3 regions of the Glutamicibacter sp. NPDC087344 genome follow, and region 3 is predicted to be linked to each of the others. Evidence: riboswitches for the same ligand, from Rfam matches in the RefSeq annotation. Region 3 holds a riboswitch; each other region holds the start of a gene.
What was found. A riboswitch is a leader RNA that binds a small molecule or an ion and turns the genes downstream of it on or off. The one in region 3 is predicted to bind S-adenosylmethionine.

Region 1 (4,055 bases), on a different contig from region 3:
CGCTGCTGCTCGGTATCGATTCGGGTGCGTGGCCACGCAATCTGCAGGTCACCAGCGCCGCGGACGCAGATGGTGTTATCGAAGCCTGGTACACCTTCGAAAATGACGCGGTACAGGGCAAGGGCCTGTTCCGGCTGCGTGACGGGTTGGGCTGGACCATGCTCTCGACCGCTCAGAATCTGCGTGACTTCCCGGAGCCATCGGGACCACGCCGTGCGCTGGGAGCCGATCACGGTTCTGCCATGGTCTCGGAAAACTGGTTGGACCGGCGCAAGCAGACCCAAGAGTCCTTGGGCATCACCGAACAGCCCTATGTGCTGATCATCGGCGGCGGGCAGGGCGGCATTGGCCTCGGCGCGCGCCTGAAGCGTCTGGGGGTGCCGGCGCTGATCATAGACAAACATCCCAAGCCCGGAGACCAATGGCGTTCGCGGTACCATTCCCTGGCCCTGCATGACCCGGTCTGGTACGACCATATGCCGTACATCGAGTTCCCGGACCACTGGCCGGTATTCACCCCGAAAGACAAGATGGGCGACTGGCTTGAGTGCTACACCAAACTCATGGAACTGGATTATTGGTCCCTGACCGAGGCGGTCAGCGCACGCAAAGACCCGGAATCAGAAGGCTGGATCGTTGAGGTGACCCGCGAGGGCGAACCGATGACCCTGCGCCCCACCCACCTGGTGATGGCGACCGGGATGTCCGGAATCCCCAATCTCCCCAGCTACCCGGGTCAGGAGATCTTCGCCGGGGAGCAGAACCACTCCTCGACCCACCCAGGAGGCGAAGCCTATCGCGGCAAGAATGTGGTGGTGATCGGGGCAAACAATTCAGCCCACGACATCTGCGCCGATCTGGTGCACAACGGCGCCAAACCGGTGATGGTCCAGCGTTCCAGCACCCACATTGTCCGTTCTGAATCACTGATGAAAACCGTGCTGGGCCCGCTGTACTCGGAGGAGGCGCTGGCCAACGGGATCGACCACAACACCGCCGACCTGATCTTTGCCTCGATCCCCTACAAAGTACTGCCCGAGTTCCACAAACCAGCCTTCGCCCAGATCCGGAAGGACGACGAACAGTTCTACCAGTCGCTCACCGACGCGGGATTCGACCTGGACTTCGGCGACGATGATTCGGGCTTGTTCCTGAAATACCTGCGCCGCGGTTCGGGATACTACATCAACATTGGAGCCTCGGAACTGGTAGCCGACGGGTCCATCGCGCTGGCCAAGGGCGAGGTCTCGCACCTCACCGAGCATTCCGTGGTGTTGGCCGACGGCACCGAACTGGCTGCCGACGCGGTGGTTTACGCGACCGGCTACGGGTCCATGAACGGTTGGGCGGCCAAACTCATCTCCCAGGAAGTCGCCGACGAGGTAGGCAAATGCTGGGGACTGGGCTCGGGAACCACCAAGGACCCCGGGCCGTGGGAAGGGGAGCTGCGCAACATGTGGAAACCGACCCGGGTCAAGAATCTGTGGTTCCACGGCGGCAACCTGCACCAGTCCCGCCACTACTCCAAGTACTTGGGAATCCAGCTCAAGGCCCGCTATGAGGGGCTGGAAACCCCGGTCTACGCGCTCGCCGAAAGCTTTCATACGCTCTGACGCGCAAGACGCGTCTGAGAGGGCTGCGGCCCGCCTGATAACACACCGCGACCGGGCGGGCCGAGTCTTTGGCTGGTCGGCTGGTCCAGGACAAGGGCGCTTGGTTTGCGCGCCGAGCCACCCTTGTCCTGGACCAAGCGGTTGTAAATGCCGGTCCAGTCAGTTTCCAGTCGGTGCGTGGTGGTCGGCCGGATCGGGCGGCCGGCTATCGGCAAATGGAAACAGGGCTGAAACCCCAACACGAACATCAGCTAATTCAAAGGGCTAACGAATAATTGAACGATTGTGACACCATGGCTCCCTGGCAAGTCGAATGAATCCTTGAGTATTGAGATTTAAGAAGCGAAATATTTGACCGTTCGGCGTAATCACCAATATTGTTCTAACCAGAATCAAGAGCGTCAGCTATAAGCCCTGGCTTGCTGGCCGGCAACCCTCTCAACGGTAGTGGGGTGCTCCAGGTGAGGATTCGGTCCCGCGCAAGACTGCGTGGCACAAATACCGCACATCGAGTGCGCCGGCATCGGTTTTGTGTAGGAGAAATTCCGCACGATTCCCGGGCCAGCGTTCGGTGGGCACGACCCGAAGGAATCGAGCCATGTCATTAAACCAGGATCTTGACCCACTGACCTTGCGCAAGGTTTTCGCTCAGCACCCATCAGGTATTGCCGCTCTCTGCGCGGTGATTGACGGCGAAAAAACCGGCATCATTGCTTCCTCATTCACCGTTGGAGTTTCGCTCGAACCAGCACTGGTGATGTTTGCGGTGCAGAAGACTTCCAACACCTGGCCGAAGCTTCGCCAGGCGGGGCGCATTGGTGTTTCGGTGCTCAGTGAACGCAATGACGGTGTCTGCGTCCAGATCGCCTCCAAGCACGGCGACCGTTTTGCCGGTGTGGCAACTCGCGACACCGAAGAGGGCGCGCTCTTTATCGAAGAATCCACCCTGTGGCTGGAAACCTCAATCTACAACGAAGTCGAAGCCGGAGACCACTGGGTCGTTTTCCTCGAAGTCCATGGTCATGACGTCGCAAAACACTCTCCGCAGATTTTCCACGATTCACGATTTCACTCATTGCCAGTGCCCGAACTCGTATAACTGAACCAACTCAACGCTGCGGCACGAAGGGACCCCCTTCGTGCCGCAGCGTTTTAATTGCCGTTCGGGAATCAGTCCTGTGAGGGCTCGGGTCTTCACCGCGGCCGGTTTGTAGCGTAATGATGACACAAGGTCTATCCACAATTTTGTCCACAGTCTTGTGGATAGCCTGTTGATGAGGGTTGATAACTCCCAAAAAGTACCATGAATACGGGAATTTGACTGTTGATAACCAGTTTTAGGCCCGCGGGGAGTGGAAAAAATTAACTTGCTATCCACAACTGTGCAAAGGTAAACGCACTAGTCAAAGACTACTTGTTGATTATTAAGTGGGGTAATCCACAGGGTTGTCCCCATGTAGTGAACAGGCGAATCCACAGGTGAGGGTGGATTATCCACATAATCTGTGGATATCAGGGTTTACCTCTGTTAATAACCCACCTAGTGTTGGCACTGGGAACGACTATCCACAAGAGCATTGGGTCTAACTGTCGGTTGGTGCTGACATGATAGGCAGTTGCCGTGGTGGCATGAATGGTTTCCCAGCGGGTACATAGGGGATGGAAGTGTCTGTAATGAGTGCAGAGCCGATCTACGAAGAGCGCGAATCAGATGCGGGGCGCAAGCCGCCGCAGGACATCGAAGCGGAAATGTCTGTTCTTGGCGGCATGATGCTCTCCAAGGACGCGATCGCCGATGTCGTCGAGGTACTTCGCGGCACCGACTTCTATCGCCCGGCCCACGAGGCAATCTATGAAGCAGTGATCGACCTTTATGGTCGTGGTGAACCCGCAGATGCCGTGACGGTGGCCGACCTGTTGACCAAACGCAGCGAGATCTCGCGCGTTGGCGGCGCAGCCTACCTGCACAACCTCATCCAGCAGGTGCCGACCGCTGCAAACGCTGGGTACTATGCCGAGATCGTGCGCGAACGCGCTGTGCTGCGACGGCTTGTTGACGCTGGGACGCGCATTGTCCAGATGGGTTATTCTCCCGACGGCGAGGTTGACGCCATCGTAAATGAGGCGCAGGCCGAGGTCTACAAGGTTGCTGAAACCCGCAGCAGCGAAGACTACGTCCGCCTGTCCGAAATTATCGAAGGCACCGTTGATGAAATCGAGAACGCCGCCAACGCGGGCGATGGCATCACCGGTGTTCCCACCGGCTTCTACGAATTCGATGAGCTGACCCAGGGCCTGAAGGGCGGCCAGATGATCATCATCGCGGCCCGACCCGCGGTAGGTAAGTCGACCTTCGCGCTGGACTTCGCCCGTTCGGCGGCCATCAAAAACAATATGGCTACCGTCTTTTTCTCCTTGGAAATGGGCCGCAACGAAATTGCC
Region 2 (4,055 bases), on a different contig from region 3:
ATTGACGACGAGGCTTCGCTGCGCGCGGCACTCGATGAGGACACCGCCGTCCTGGCGCTCTCCCACGTGAACTACCGGACCGGTTCCATGTGGGACATGGCTGAGATCACCGCCGCCGCCCATGACGCAGGAGCCCTTGTGGTGTGGGACCTGGCTCACGCGGCCGGTGCCGTCCCGGTGGACCTGAATGGCGCGAACGCAGACTACGCGGTCGGGTGCACCTATAAATACCTCAACGGGGGACCCGGCTCCCCGGCCTTCATCTGGGTTAATGCCCGCCACCATGACCGGTTCTGGCAGCCACTGTCCGGTTGGTGGTCCCACAACGCGCCGTTCGCCATGGAGGAAAGCTACACCCCGGCCAAGGACGTGCGCCGGTTTATGTGCGGCACCCAACCGGTGACATCCCTGGCCATGATCGAGGTGGGCCTGGATATCGCGTTGGAAGCCGACATGGCCGCGGTGCGGGCGACCTCGCTGGAGCTGACCGACCTGTTGATTGAGCTGGTGGAAACCCACTGCGCAGAATTCGGGTTTGAACTGGTCACCCCGCGCGAGCATGCCCAGCGCGGAAGCCACGTGAGTTTCCGCCACAAACACGGTTACGAAATCATGGCCGCCCTGATTGCCCGGGGCGTGATCGGTGACTACCGCGAACCCGAGGTGCTGCGTTTTGGCATCACCCCGCTGTACATCTCGCGCACCGATATCTGGGATGCGGTGCAGATCCTGCGTGAGATTCTGCACACCAACGCCTGGCAACGCGAAGAGTACTCCCTGCGAAACGCCGTGACCTAGGCGCAATCTGCCAAACCCCGGATCTTCAACGGAAATCCGGGGTTTTGGCTCCCGAGTACGCTTAGTGGCGGCGTGTGTGCAGATTCCACGCGCCGCCTAGGCACGTCGTAGGGAGTAGCAGTGGCGCAACAGCCGGTTGGAACCGGGAGGCCAAGCACCGGCCTGAAGAAGTCGCTTTCTCCAGCGCAGATGGCCATGATCGCTTTGGGCAGCGCCATCGGCACCGGGCTCTTTGCCGGGAGCAAGCTTGCCATCGCGATGGCAGGTCCCTCGGTGATCCTCAGCTATGTGCTCGGCGGGGTGATTGCGCTGCTGGTCATGGGAGCGCTTGCCGAAATGACCGTCAAGCAACCGGTGGCTGGCTCATTCGGGGTGTATGCCGAAAAATATCTTGGCCGTTACGCCGGCTACCTGACCAAGTATATGTACTGGTCCGCATTGATTTTCGCGGTTGGCACGGAAGTCAGCGCCATCGGGGAGTACATGCAGTTCTGGTTCCCGCAGGTTCCCGGGCTGCTCTGGGTGCTGCTTTTTTCTGCCGCCCTGCTGGCGGTGAACTTTTCCAGCGTGAGGGTCTTCGGAACCACCGAGTACTGGTTCTCCGCGATCAAGGTGTTCGCGGTCATCGCGTTTATCATCATCGCCGCCTGGTTGGTTTTCCATGATCCGCACGACGGTTTCGGATTCGCCAACTACACCGTTGACTCGGGCTTTTTCGCTCATGGCCTTTCGAGGACCTGGAGCGCGGTGATCGTCGCGATCTTCTCCTACATGGGAATCGAAGCGATCTCCATTGCCGCCGCGGAGGCGCACAACCCTCAGCTCGCGGTACGCAAGGCGTTTAAAGTGTCGTTCCTGCGGTTGTTGCTGTTTTACGTTTTGACCATGGCTCTGATCCTGGCCATTGCCCCCACCAGCGAGCTGGTAGCCGGCGGGTCGCCCTTTGTGACCGTGATGAACCAGGTGGGTATTCCTTTCGCCGCATCGGTGCTGAATTTTGTGCTGATCATCGCCGCGTTATCCGCCATGAACGCCCAGCTGTACGCGGCGACCCGGATGCTGCATTCGCTGGCCGCGGCCGGACACGCACCGAAACTGGCCCAGCGCACCAGCCGCGCCGGCGCCCCGGTGCACGCAGTCTGGATGTCCGGCGGAGGAATCGCCGTGGCGGCCCTCGCCGTTGGCCTGGCGCCCGAAAGCGGGTTCGGGTTGATGATGTCCCTAGCCACCTTCGGCGCGCTGGCCACCTGGCTGATGATCCTGTTAACCCACGTCGAATTCCGCCGCCAGATCAGCGCTGAGCAGGGCACCTTGAACTTCAGGCTGCCGGGCTACCCGGCAGCCTCCGTCCTCGGCGCGGTATTGCTTGGCGGGCTGCTGCTCACTACGCTGTTTGTCCCGGAATTCAAGTTCACTCTGATTTTCGGGGTTCCGTTTGTGCTGGTCATGTCGGCGTTGTATTGGCTGGTTTTCGCCCGCCGGTCCGACGTGGGCCGGAATTAGGCGCGCAGCCGGAAAAATGAGCTTCCCACCAGCTGGTGGGAGCCCGGAATCAAGGCGATCTTCAGTCCGGGATTGAACTGCCCTTGAACCTGGATTCCCGAATCCACCGCGGAGCTCAACTTCAACGGGTCAACCGGTTCAAGAATCCATTCGCGCGGCCCGGCGCCGATATGAAGCAGCCCGGTTCCGCTGTCGAATTGCAGCCAGGCGCTGATCCAGTCGTTGGCGAAGCGGGGCAGCGGATTGATCAGGTTCGAGGTTTCGAGGGAACCTGCATATGTGGTGTTGTGCATGGGAACACACCTTTGCAACTTGTTGTCCTTGCCCGAAACACCTGGTGTGCCACGGGCCGCTTCGTCATCCGAGCCACCCGCCGTACAACTGTGTGGGGTTGGCGCCTGATCGGTCGGAGCCTTGCCAAGAACCCTTGTGGATTCCCAGCGATCAGATCTCGTGAAGCTGTCTTCATGGTATAAAACGATGCCGACAGGATGGAAGAGTTCTGCCCGCAAGGTGTATCGATGCTTCACAAAGATTCGCCGGGCGACACGGCACGTCATCTTCCACGGAGCCCGGAGGGCTAAAATCATAGGTGGCCTGCCGTTGGCAGGCCGAAGAATTTAGCGAGGGGCGAGCGTGGCCAAACTGTATTTCCGCTACGGGGCAATGAACTCGGGCAAGTCGACGAGTTTGCTGCAGGCCGCATTCAACTATGAGGAGCGCGGGCAACGGATCTTGTTGGCCAAACCCGGAGTGGATACCAAGGGGGACAGCTCGATTGTGTCCCGGCTCGGCCTGAGCCGAGCCGTGGACCTGATTGTGGGTCCCATGGATAACCTCCGTGAGCAGTTCGCCACGCTGGCCTCCGGCGATGACCCGCAGGCGCTGGTTCCGCACATTGACGCACCACCGGTGGCCTGCCTGCTGGTGGATGAAGCCCAGTTCTTGAGCCGTGAACAGGCTGATGACCTCTTGCGGATTGCGGTCCTTGATAACGTGCCGGTGCTTGCCTACGGTATCCGCACCGATTTCCGGACCCATGCGTTTCCGGGGTCGGCCCGGTTGATGGAGTTGGCTCACTCGCTGGAGGAGCTGAAAACCATCTGCCGGTGCGGGCGCAAGGCAATGTTTAATACCCGTCGCGTCGGGCAACAGGTGGTGTTTGACGGGAACCAGGTGGCAATCGACGGTGAAGACGTCTGGTACGAATCGTTGTGCGCCGCCTGTTATCTGGAACTATCCGGCGGAAAACTCGGTTAGCCTAAACGCTCAGCGGATTCCGGGAACAGCAGCCCGGCGACGGCCCGCTGCAGACCCCAATCGAACCCGTCGCTTTCCGATGAATTCACGTCCAGCTGGATCAGGTTCTGGCGGTAGGCCACCGAACCCAACACATGATTCAACAGCAACTGCTGGCCGAAGCGCGCCTGGTCTTCGCCCAGCCCGGCCTGCTGCAACAAGGCACGCAACTGCAGCACCGGCTCCAAGGATTCAACCTGCATGGCGCTGGCAACCTCAATCACCTCGGGGCTGTCCTGGATAGGCAGCAGTGCCAGGTACAGTTTGCGCATCAACTGCAGCACCGCCTCGCTGGGCGTGGCGAAGTCATCGGCCCGGACGGATAATGCGGGGGTGTTCAGCAGTTTCGCGGCTACCTGAGCCAGCAGCTCCTGCTTGTTTTTGACGTGCCAATACAGGGCACCCACCTGGACATCAAGTTCCTTGGCCAGGCGACGCATCGACAAATCAGCCAA
Region 3 (4,055 bases):
CTGAGCTTGGGTACCGCTGCTCAGCAGTCGATTGGTTTTGTTGCCAGCGGCACCTTGCCAGAGATCACTGTGAGCGATAACCGTGAAAACTCGAAGGGTTGGACCGTTACCGGTAAGACCACCGACTTCAAGGACGGCGCTAATACCTTCGGTGGCAACGGCCTGGGTTGGGCACCAAGCGGCACAACAACTGGTACCGGTGTAACCCTTGGTGCTTACGTAGTTCCAGGTAGCACCAACGGCCTGTCGGCAACCTCGACCATGGCTTCGGCTACCGGCGCCTCCACCGCAAAGCTGAACACCGGTGTGCACCTGCTGGCACCGACCGACGCTCCTGCCGGTGACTACACCTCGACCCTGACCGTTACCGCTATCCAGAAGTAACATCAGGCAGTAGTACCTAGCGGTGTCCGGCCAACCGACGGTTGGCCGGACACCGTATCACTTTCACGTTGACAGTTTGACTGCGACGACCACACCGCTTTACCCCGCAAGGAAAACATGTTTTCGAACCGCCCAGTCTCCCGTTCTAAAGCCGCACGGCTCATGATGGGCGCCGCCTGCGCTGCGCTTGTTGCCACGGCTACCGTTGCTGTGCCGGCAGCCCAAGCCGATGACATTTCGTGGGGGATCAACCCCGGCGGCGATGAGGATCGTTCAAGTTTTTCCTATGAGCTTGATCCGGGGGATAGCGTCGAAGATAGTTTTCAGATCACCAACTATGGTGTTAATCCGTTGGAACTCTCGGTGTACGGTGCCGACGGACAGACCTCGGCCAATGGTGCACTCGAACTCTTGCCAGCTTCGGAACCATCGCAAAACATCGGAGCTTGGCTGAAAGCGGATGAATCCACCGTTACCCTGGCCGCCGGTGAAGAAACGGAAGTCGATTTTACGCTGAGCATTCCCGAGGACGCGCAACCCGGTGACTACGTTGGCGGCATGATTTCTTCCTACATCGACTCCAGTTCGGGAGCCGCGGTTGCCGTTGACCAGCGACTGGCAACACAGTTGGCGGTGCGTGTTGGCGGCGAAGGAACCATGGCCCTGGGCATGGATAACGTTGATCTCAGCGCACCTATCGCCTGGAATCCTTTCGCGCCGGTCTCGGCGGATTTTGCGGCTCAGGTTACCAACGACGGAACCCTGCGTGCGCGCGGGAACTACACGGTCAAGATTTCAGGCTTGTTCGGTTTGGGCAGCAGTACTCAAACTATTGCGCTTGAAGAGATGCTTCCCGGTGCCACCGTGGATCTCGCATCGCAAGTTCCCGGGCTGTGGCCACTGATCTGGCAGCAGTATGAAGTCACGCTGACCCCGGAAGGCATTGATTCGGTTCCCGGAGAGCCGGTAGTCGTGAATGGCACGTTCTGGACCTTCCCAGCCGGATGGGTTGGAATCCTGCTGCTGATCATCATCGCGGTCGTAATTGTCGCGGTGGTCCGAAGTCGGAGATACGAGTACGTCTACGAAGACGAAGACGACGAAGCAGATGACGCGAAACCCACCGCCTCTGCCTCCCGCGAGTAGGAATTTATGATCAGCCCCAGCGATTCGCTGGGGCTTCCTACATTTAAGGACCTAGACGATATTCACGCTTGTCGCCAAGTACAGCCGTACCCTCGGCTTCTTTTAACGACACATGTCCTTTCGTGACGGAAAGTATTACGTATTTTCAGGCTAAAGAGGTCTGCAAAGTAGCAACATGACGAAGTTACTACGTAACTCTTGCGACTGATCAGACGCAAGTTACAGACTTGAAGAGTTCAAGCGATAAAGCAGAACACCACACCATCCAGAGCGACCGAGAGATCTGGCTCGAAGACGTCGCAGCAACCACCCCGCGGGGCCGGTGCTAAGGCCAGGACCGATGGAGCATTCACAATGACTCTGGCCCGTGCGCGGCTTCGTCCGTGCACAGTTCAGTTTGTTGATAGAGCTTCTAGGTGTAATCACCAGGGGAGAGCATGTACTCGTACTATCACGGAGGGAAAATCTCATGATTGAGATCAGGGATCTCCATAAACACTACGACTCAGCCCAGGGGCGGGTTGAAGTTCTCAAGGGTATCGATCTGAGTGTTGACGCCGGTTCCATTACCGCCGTCGTCGGGCCCTCCGGCGCCGGGAAATCGACACTCTCGCACTGCATCTCTCTGCTGGAGAAACCAAGCAGCGGCCAGATTCTAATTGATGGCAAGAACCTGACGTCCTTGTCGGGCAAGAGCCTACGCGCTGAGCGCCGCGCAATTGGGACAATCTTCCAGAACTCGGCCCTGCTGCGGCGGATGACCGTTGCAGAAAACGTTGCGCTTCCCCTGCGAAATCTCGGCGTGGTACACGGTGAGATGACCGACCGAGTAGCTGAACTGCTGGATCGTGTTGGACTGCTTGACCGCGCAAATTCGTACCCCGGCCAGCTCTCTGGCGGCCAACGGCAACGTGTCGGAATTGCTCGTGCGCTGGCACTGCGGCCGCGGTTGCTGCTGTCCGACGAATCGACCTCTGGTTTGGACCCGGAATCAACACAACAAGTGCTTGAACTGCTTGATTCGTTGCGTACCGATCTCGGTCTGGCAATCATCCTGATCACCCATGAGATGGACGTTGTCCGCCATGTCGCGGACAACGTTGCGCAACTCGATGGCGGCCGCATCGCCGAGTACGGACAGCTTCACGAACTGGTTGCCAACCCCGGTTCCGAGACCGGTTCAAAACTGTTGCCGTTGCGTGCGGAAAAATTGCCGCAGGGCTTCGCCTACTCAATGACCGTCGCCTACCTCAACGACCGTGTTGATCCAGCTTGGATTTCCAGACTGGGTATTGAGCACGGAATTCGTGTTGCCTTGCTTGGCGGTTCAGTCGAGGCGCACCATGACGGAACGCTGGGACGTATCAGCATTGGGGTCGAGGGCGCCGGAGCGGAGCAGGTCACCCAGATTCTGGCCGGATGGGGTCTGCGGGCCACGGTCCAGGAACACGAACGTGAAGAGGTTGCCGTATGAGGTTCCCATTCGAAAGCGCGGCAGTTGGCACGGATACCCCGTGGAATGAACTACTCGCCCTGCTCCTGCCGGCCTACGGTCAAACCTGGGCCATGGTGGGAATTGTTATGGCCCTGGTGATCAGCGTCGGTGGGCTGATGGGTGTTGCGCTCTACAACACGGACCGGCACGGACTGTTCCCGCGACCCAAGGTGCACGCAGTTCTCAGCTGGATTGCGAACATGGGACGTTCGCTGCCCTTCCTAGTTCTGATGGCAGCCATCATCCCGTTTACCAAATGGATCACCGGAACCACCATCGGCATTGCCGCCGCAGCGGTACCGATGACCATCGCCGGCATTCCCTTTTTCGCACGGTTGGTGCAGAACGCGCTTAACGACCTGCCAAAGGAGAACCTCGCGGTGGGTTTGGTAACCGGAGGCTCCCCAACGCAGATCATCGGAGCAACCCAGATCAGGGAAGCGCTGCCCGCGCTGGCCTCAGCGATCACGCTCAACACGATTTCCATGATCGAATATTCGGCCATTGCTGGAACCATCGGCGCCGGGGGTATCGGTTATCTCGCGGTGACCTACGGGTACCAGCGGTTTGATATGAACGTCATGCTGGCAACGATCGTGGCCCTGATCCTGACGGTTCAAATTGTCCAATTCCTCGGCGACCGCATTGCGCATGCACTGGCACGGCCGTAATCGCATCAACACGAACGAGTACAGAAAATGACTTCAACATATTCAGGCCACGACCATGGTTTTACCTTGCGCAAGAGCCGAAATCTGCTGCCTTGGAGTATTGCGGCGATCGCTACGATCCTCGCGGTTGTCCTGGGGGTGCTGCTTGGACAGCAACGAACCTCACCGGCGGTAGCGGCCGCCGAAGGAACCCAAACAAAGTTCGTGGTTCATTTTGAACCGGCCATGGCAGGTGAAGAAAAGATCCTCGACTACGTCGCTGAGAGTATCGCCCCGGACTACGGTGTGGAGATCGAGAAGATCGGTCTTCAAGACCCGATCCAGGCGAACCAGGCGGTGGCCAGCGGCCAATTTGATGC

Region 1: linked by a shared signal. The riboswitch ahead of ACIOWL_RS20500 (flavin reductase family protein) and the one ahead of ACIOWL_RS11685 (methionine ABC transporter ATP-binding protein) in region 3 are both predicted to bind S-adenosylmethionine.
Region 2: linked by a shared signal. The riboswitch ahead of ACIOWL_RS18270 (hypothetical protein) and the one ahead of ACIOWL_RS11685 (methionine ABC transporter ATP-binding protein) in region 3 are both predicted to bind S-adenosylmethionine.

Annotation. Positions count from the first base shown of each region.
Region 1 is NZ_JBIUXY010000018.1:38,027-42,081, reverse strand. Features, by position in the region: gene ACIOWL_RS20505 (NAD(P)-binding domain-containing protein) at 1-1,613, shown strand, start outside; SAM riboswitch class IV at 2,004-2,120, shown strand; gene ACIOWL_RS20500 (flavin reductase family protein) at 2,212-2,712, shown strand; gene dnaB (replicative DNA helicase) at 3,288-4,055, shown strand, end outside.
Region 2 is NZ_JBIUXY010000012.1:55,044-59,098, forward strand. Features, by position in the region: gene kynU (kynureninase) at 1-798, shown strand, start outside; gene ACIOWL_RS18265 (amino acid permease) at 919-2,301, shown strand; gene ACIOWL_RS18270 (hypothetical protein) at 2,298-2,594, opposite strand; SAM riboswitch class IV at 2,614-2,760, opposite strand; gene ACIOWL_RS18275 (thymidine kinase) at 2,938-3,561, shown strand; gene ACIOWL_RS18280 (TetR/AcrR family transcriptional regulator) at 3,558-4,055, opposite strand, start outside.
Region 3 is NZ_JBIUXY010000005.1:353,616-357,670, reverse strand. Features, by position in the region: gene ACIOWL_RS11695 (hypothetical protein) at 1-384, shown strand, start outside; gene ACIOWL_RS11690 (WxL protein peptidoglycan domain-containing protein) at 502-1,530, shown strand; SAM riboswitch class I at 1,789-1,877, shown strand; gene ACIOWL_RS11685 (methionine ABC transporter ATP-binding protein) at 2,000-3,004, shown strand; gene ACIOWL_RS11680 (methionine ABC transporter permease) at 3,001-3,696, shown strand; gene ACIOWL_RS11675 (MetQ/NlpA family ABC transporter substrate-binding protein) at 3,724-4,055, shown strand, end outside.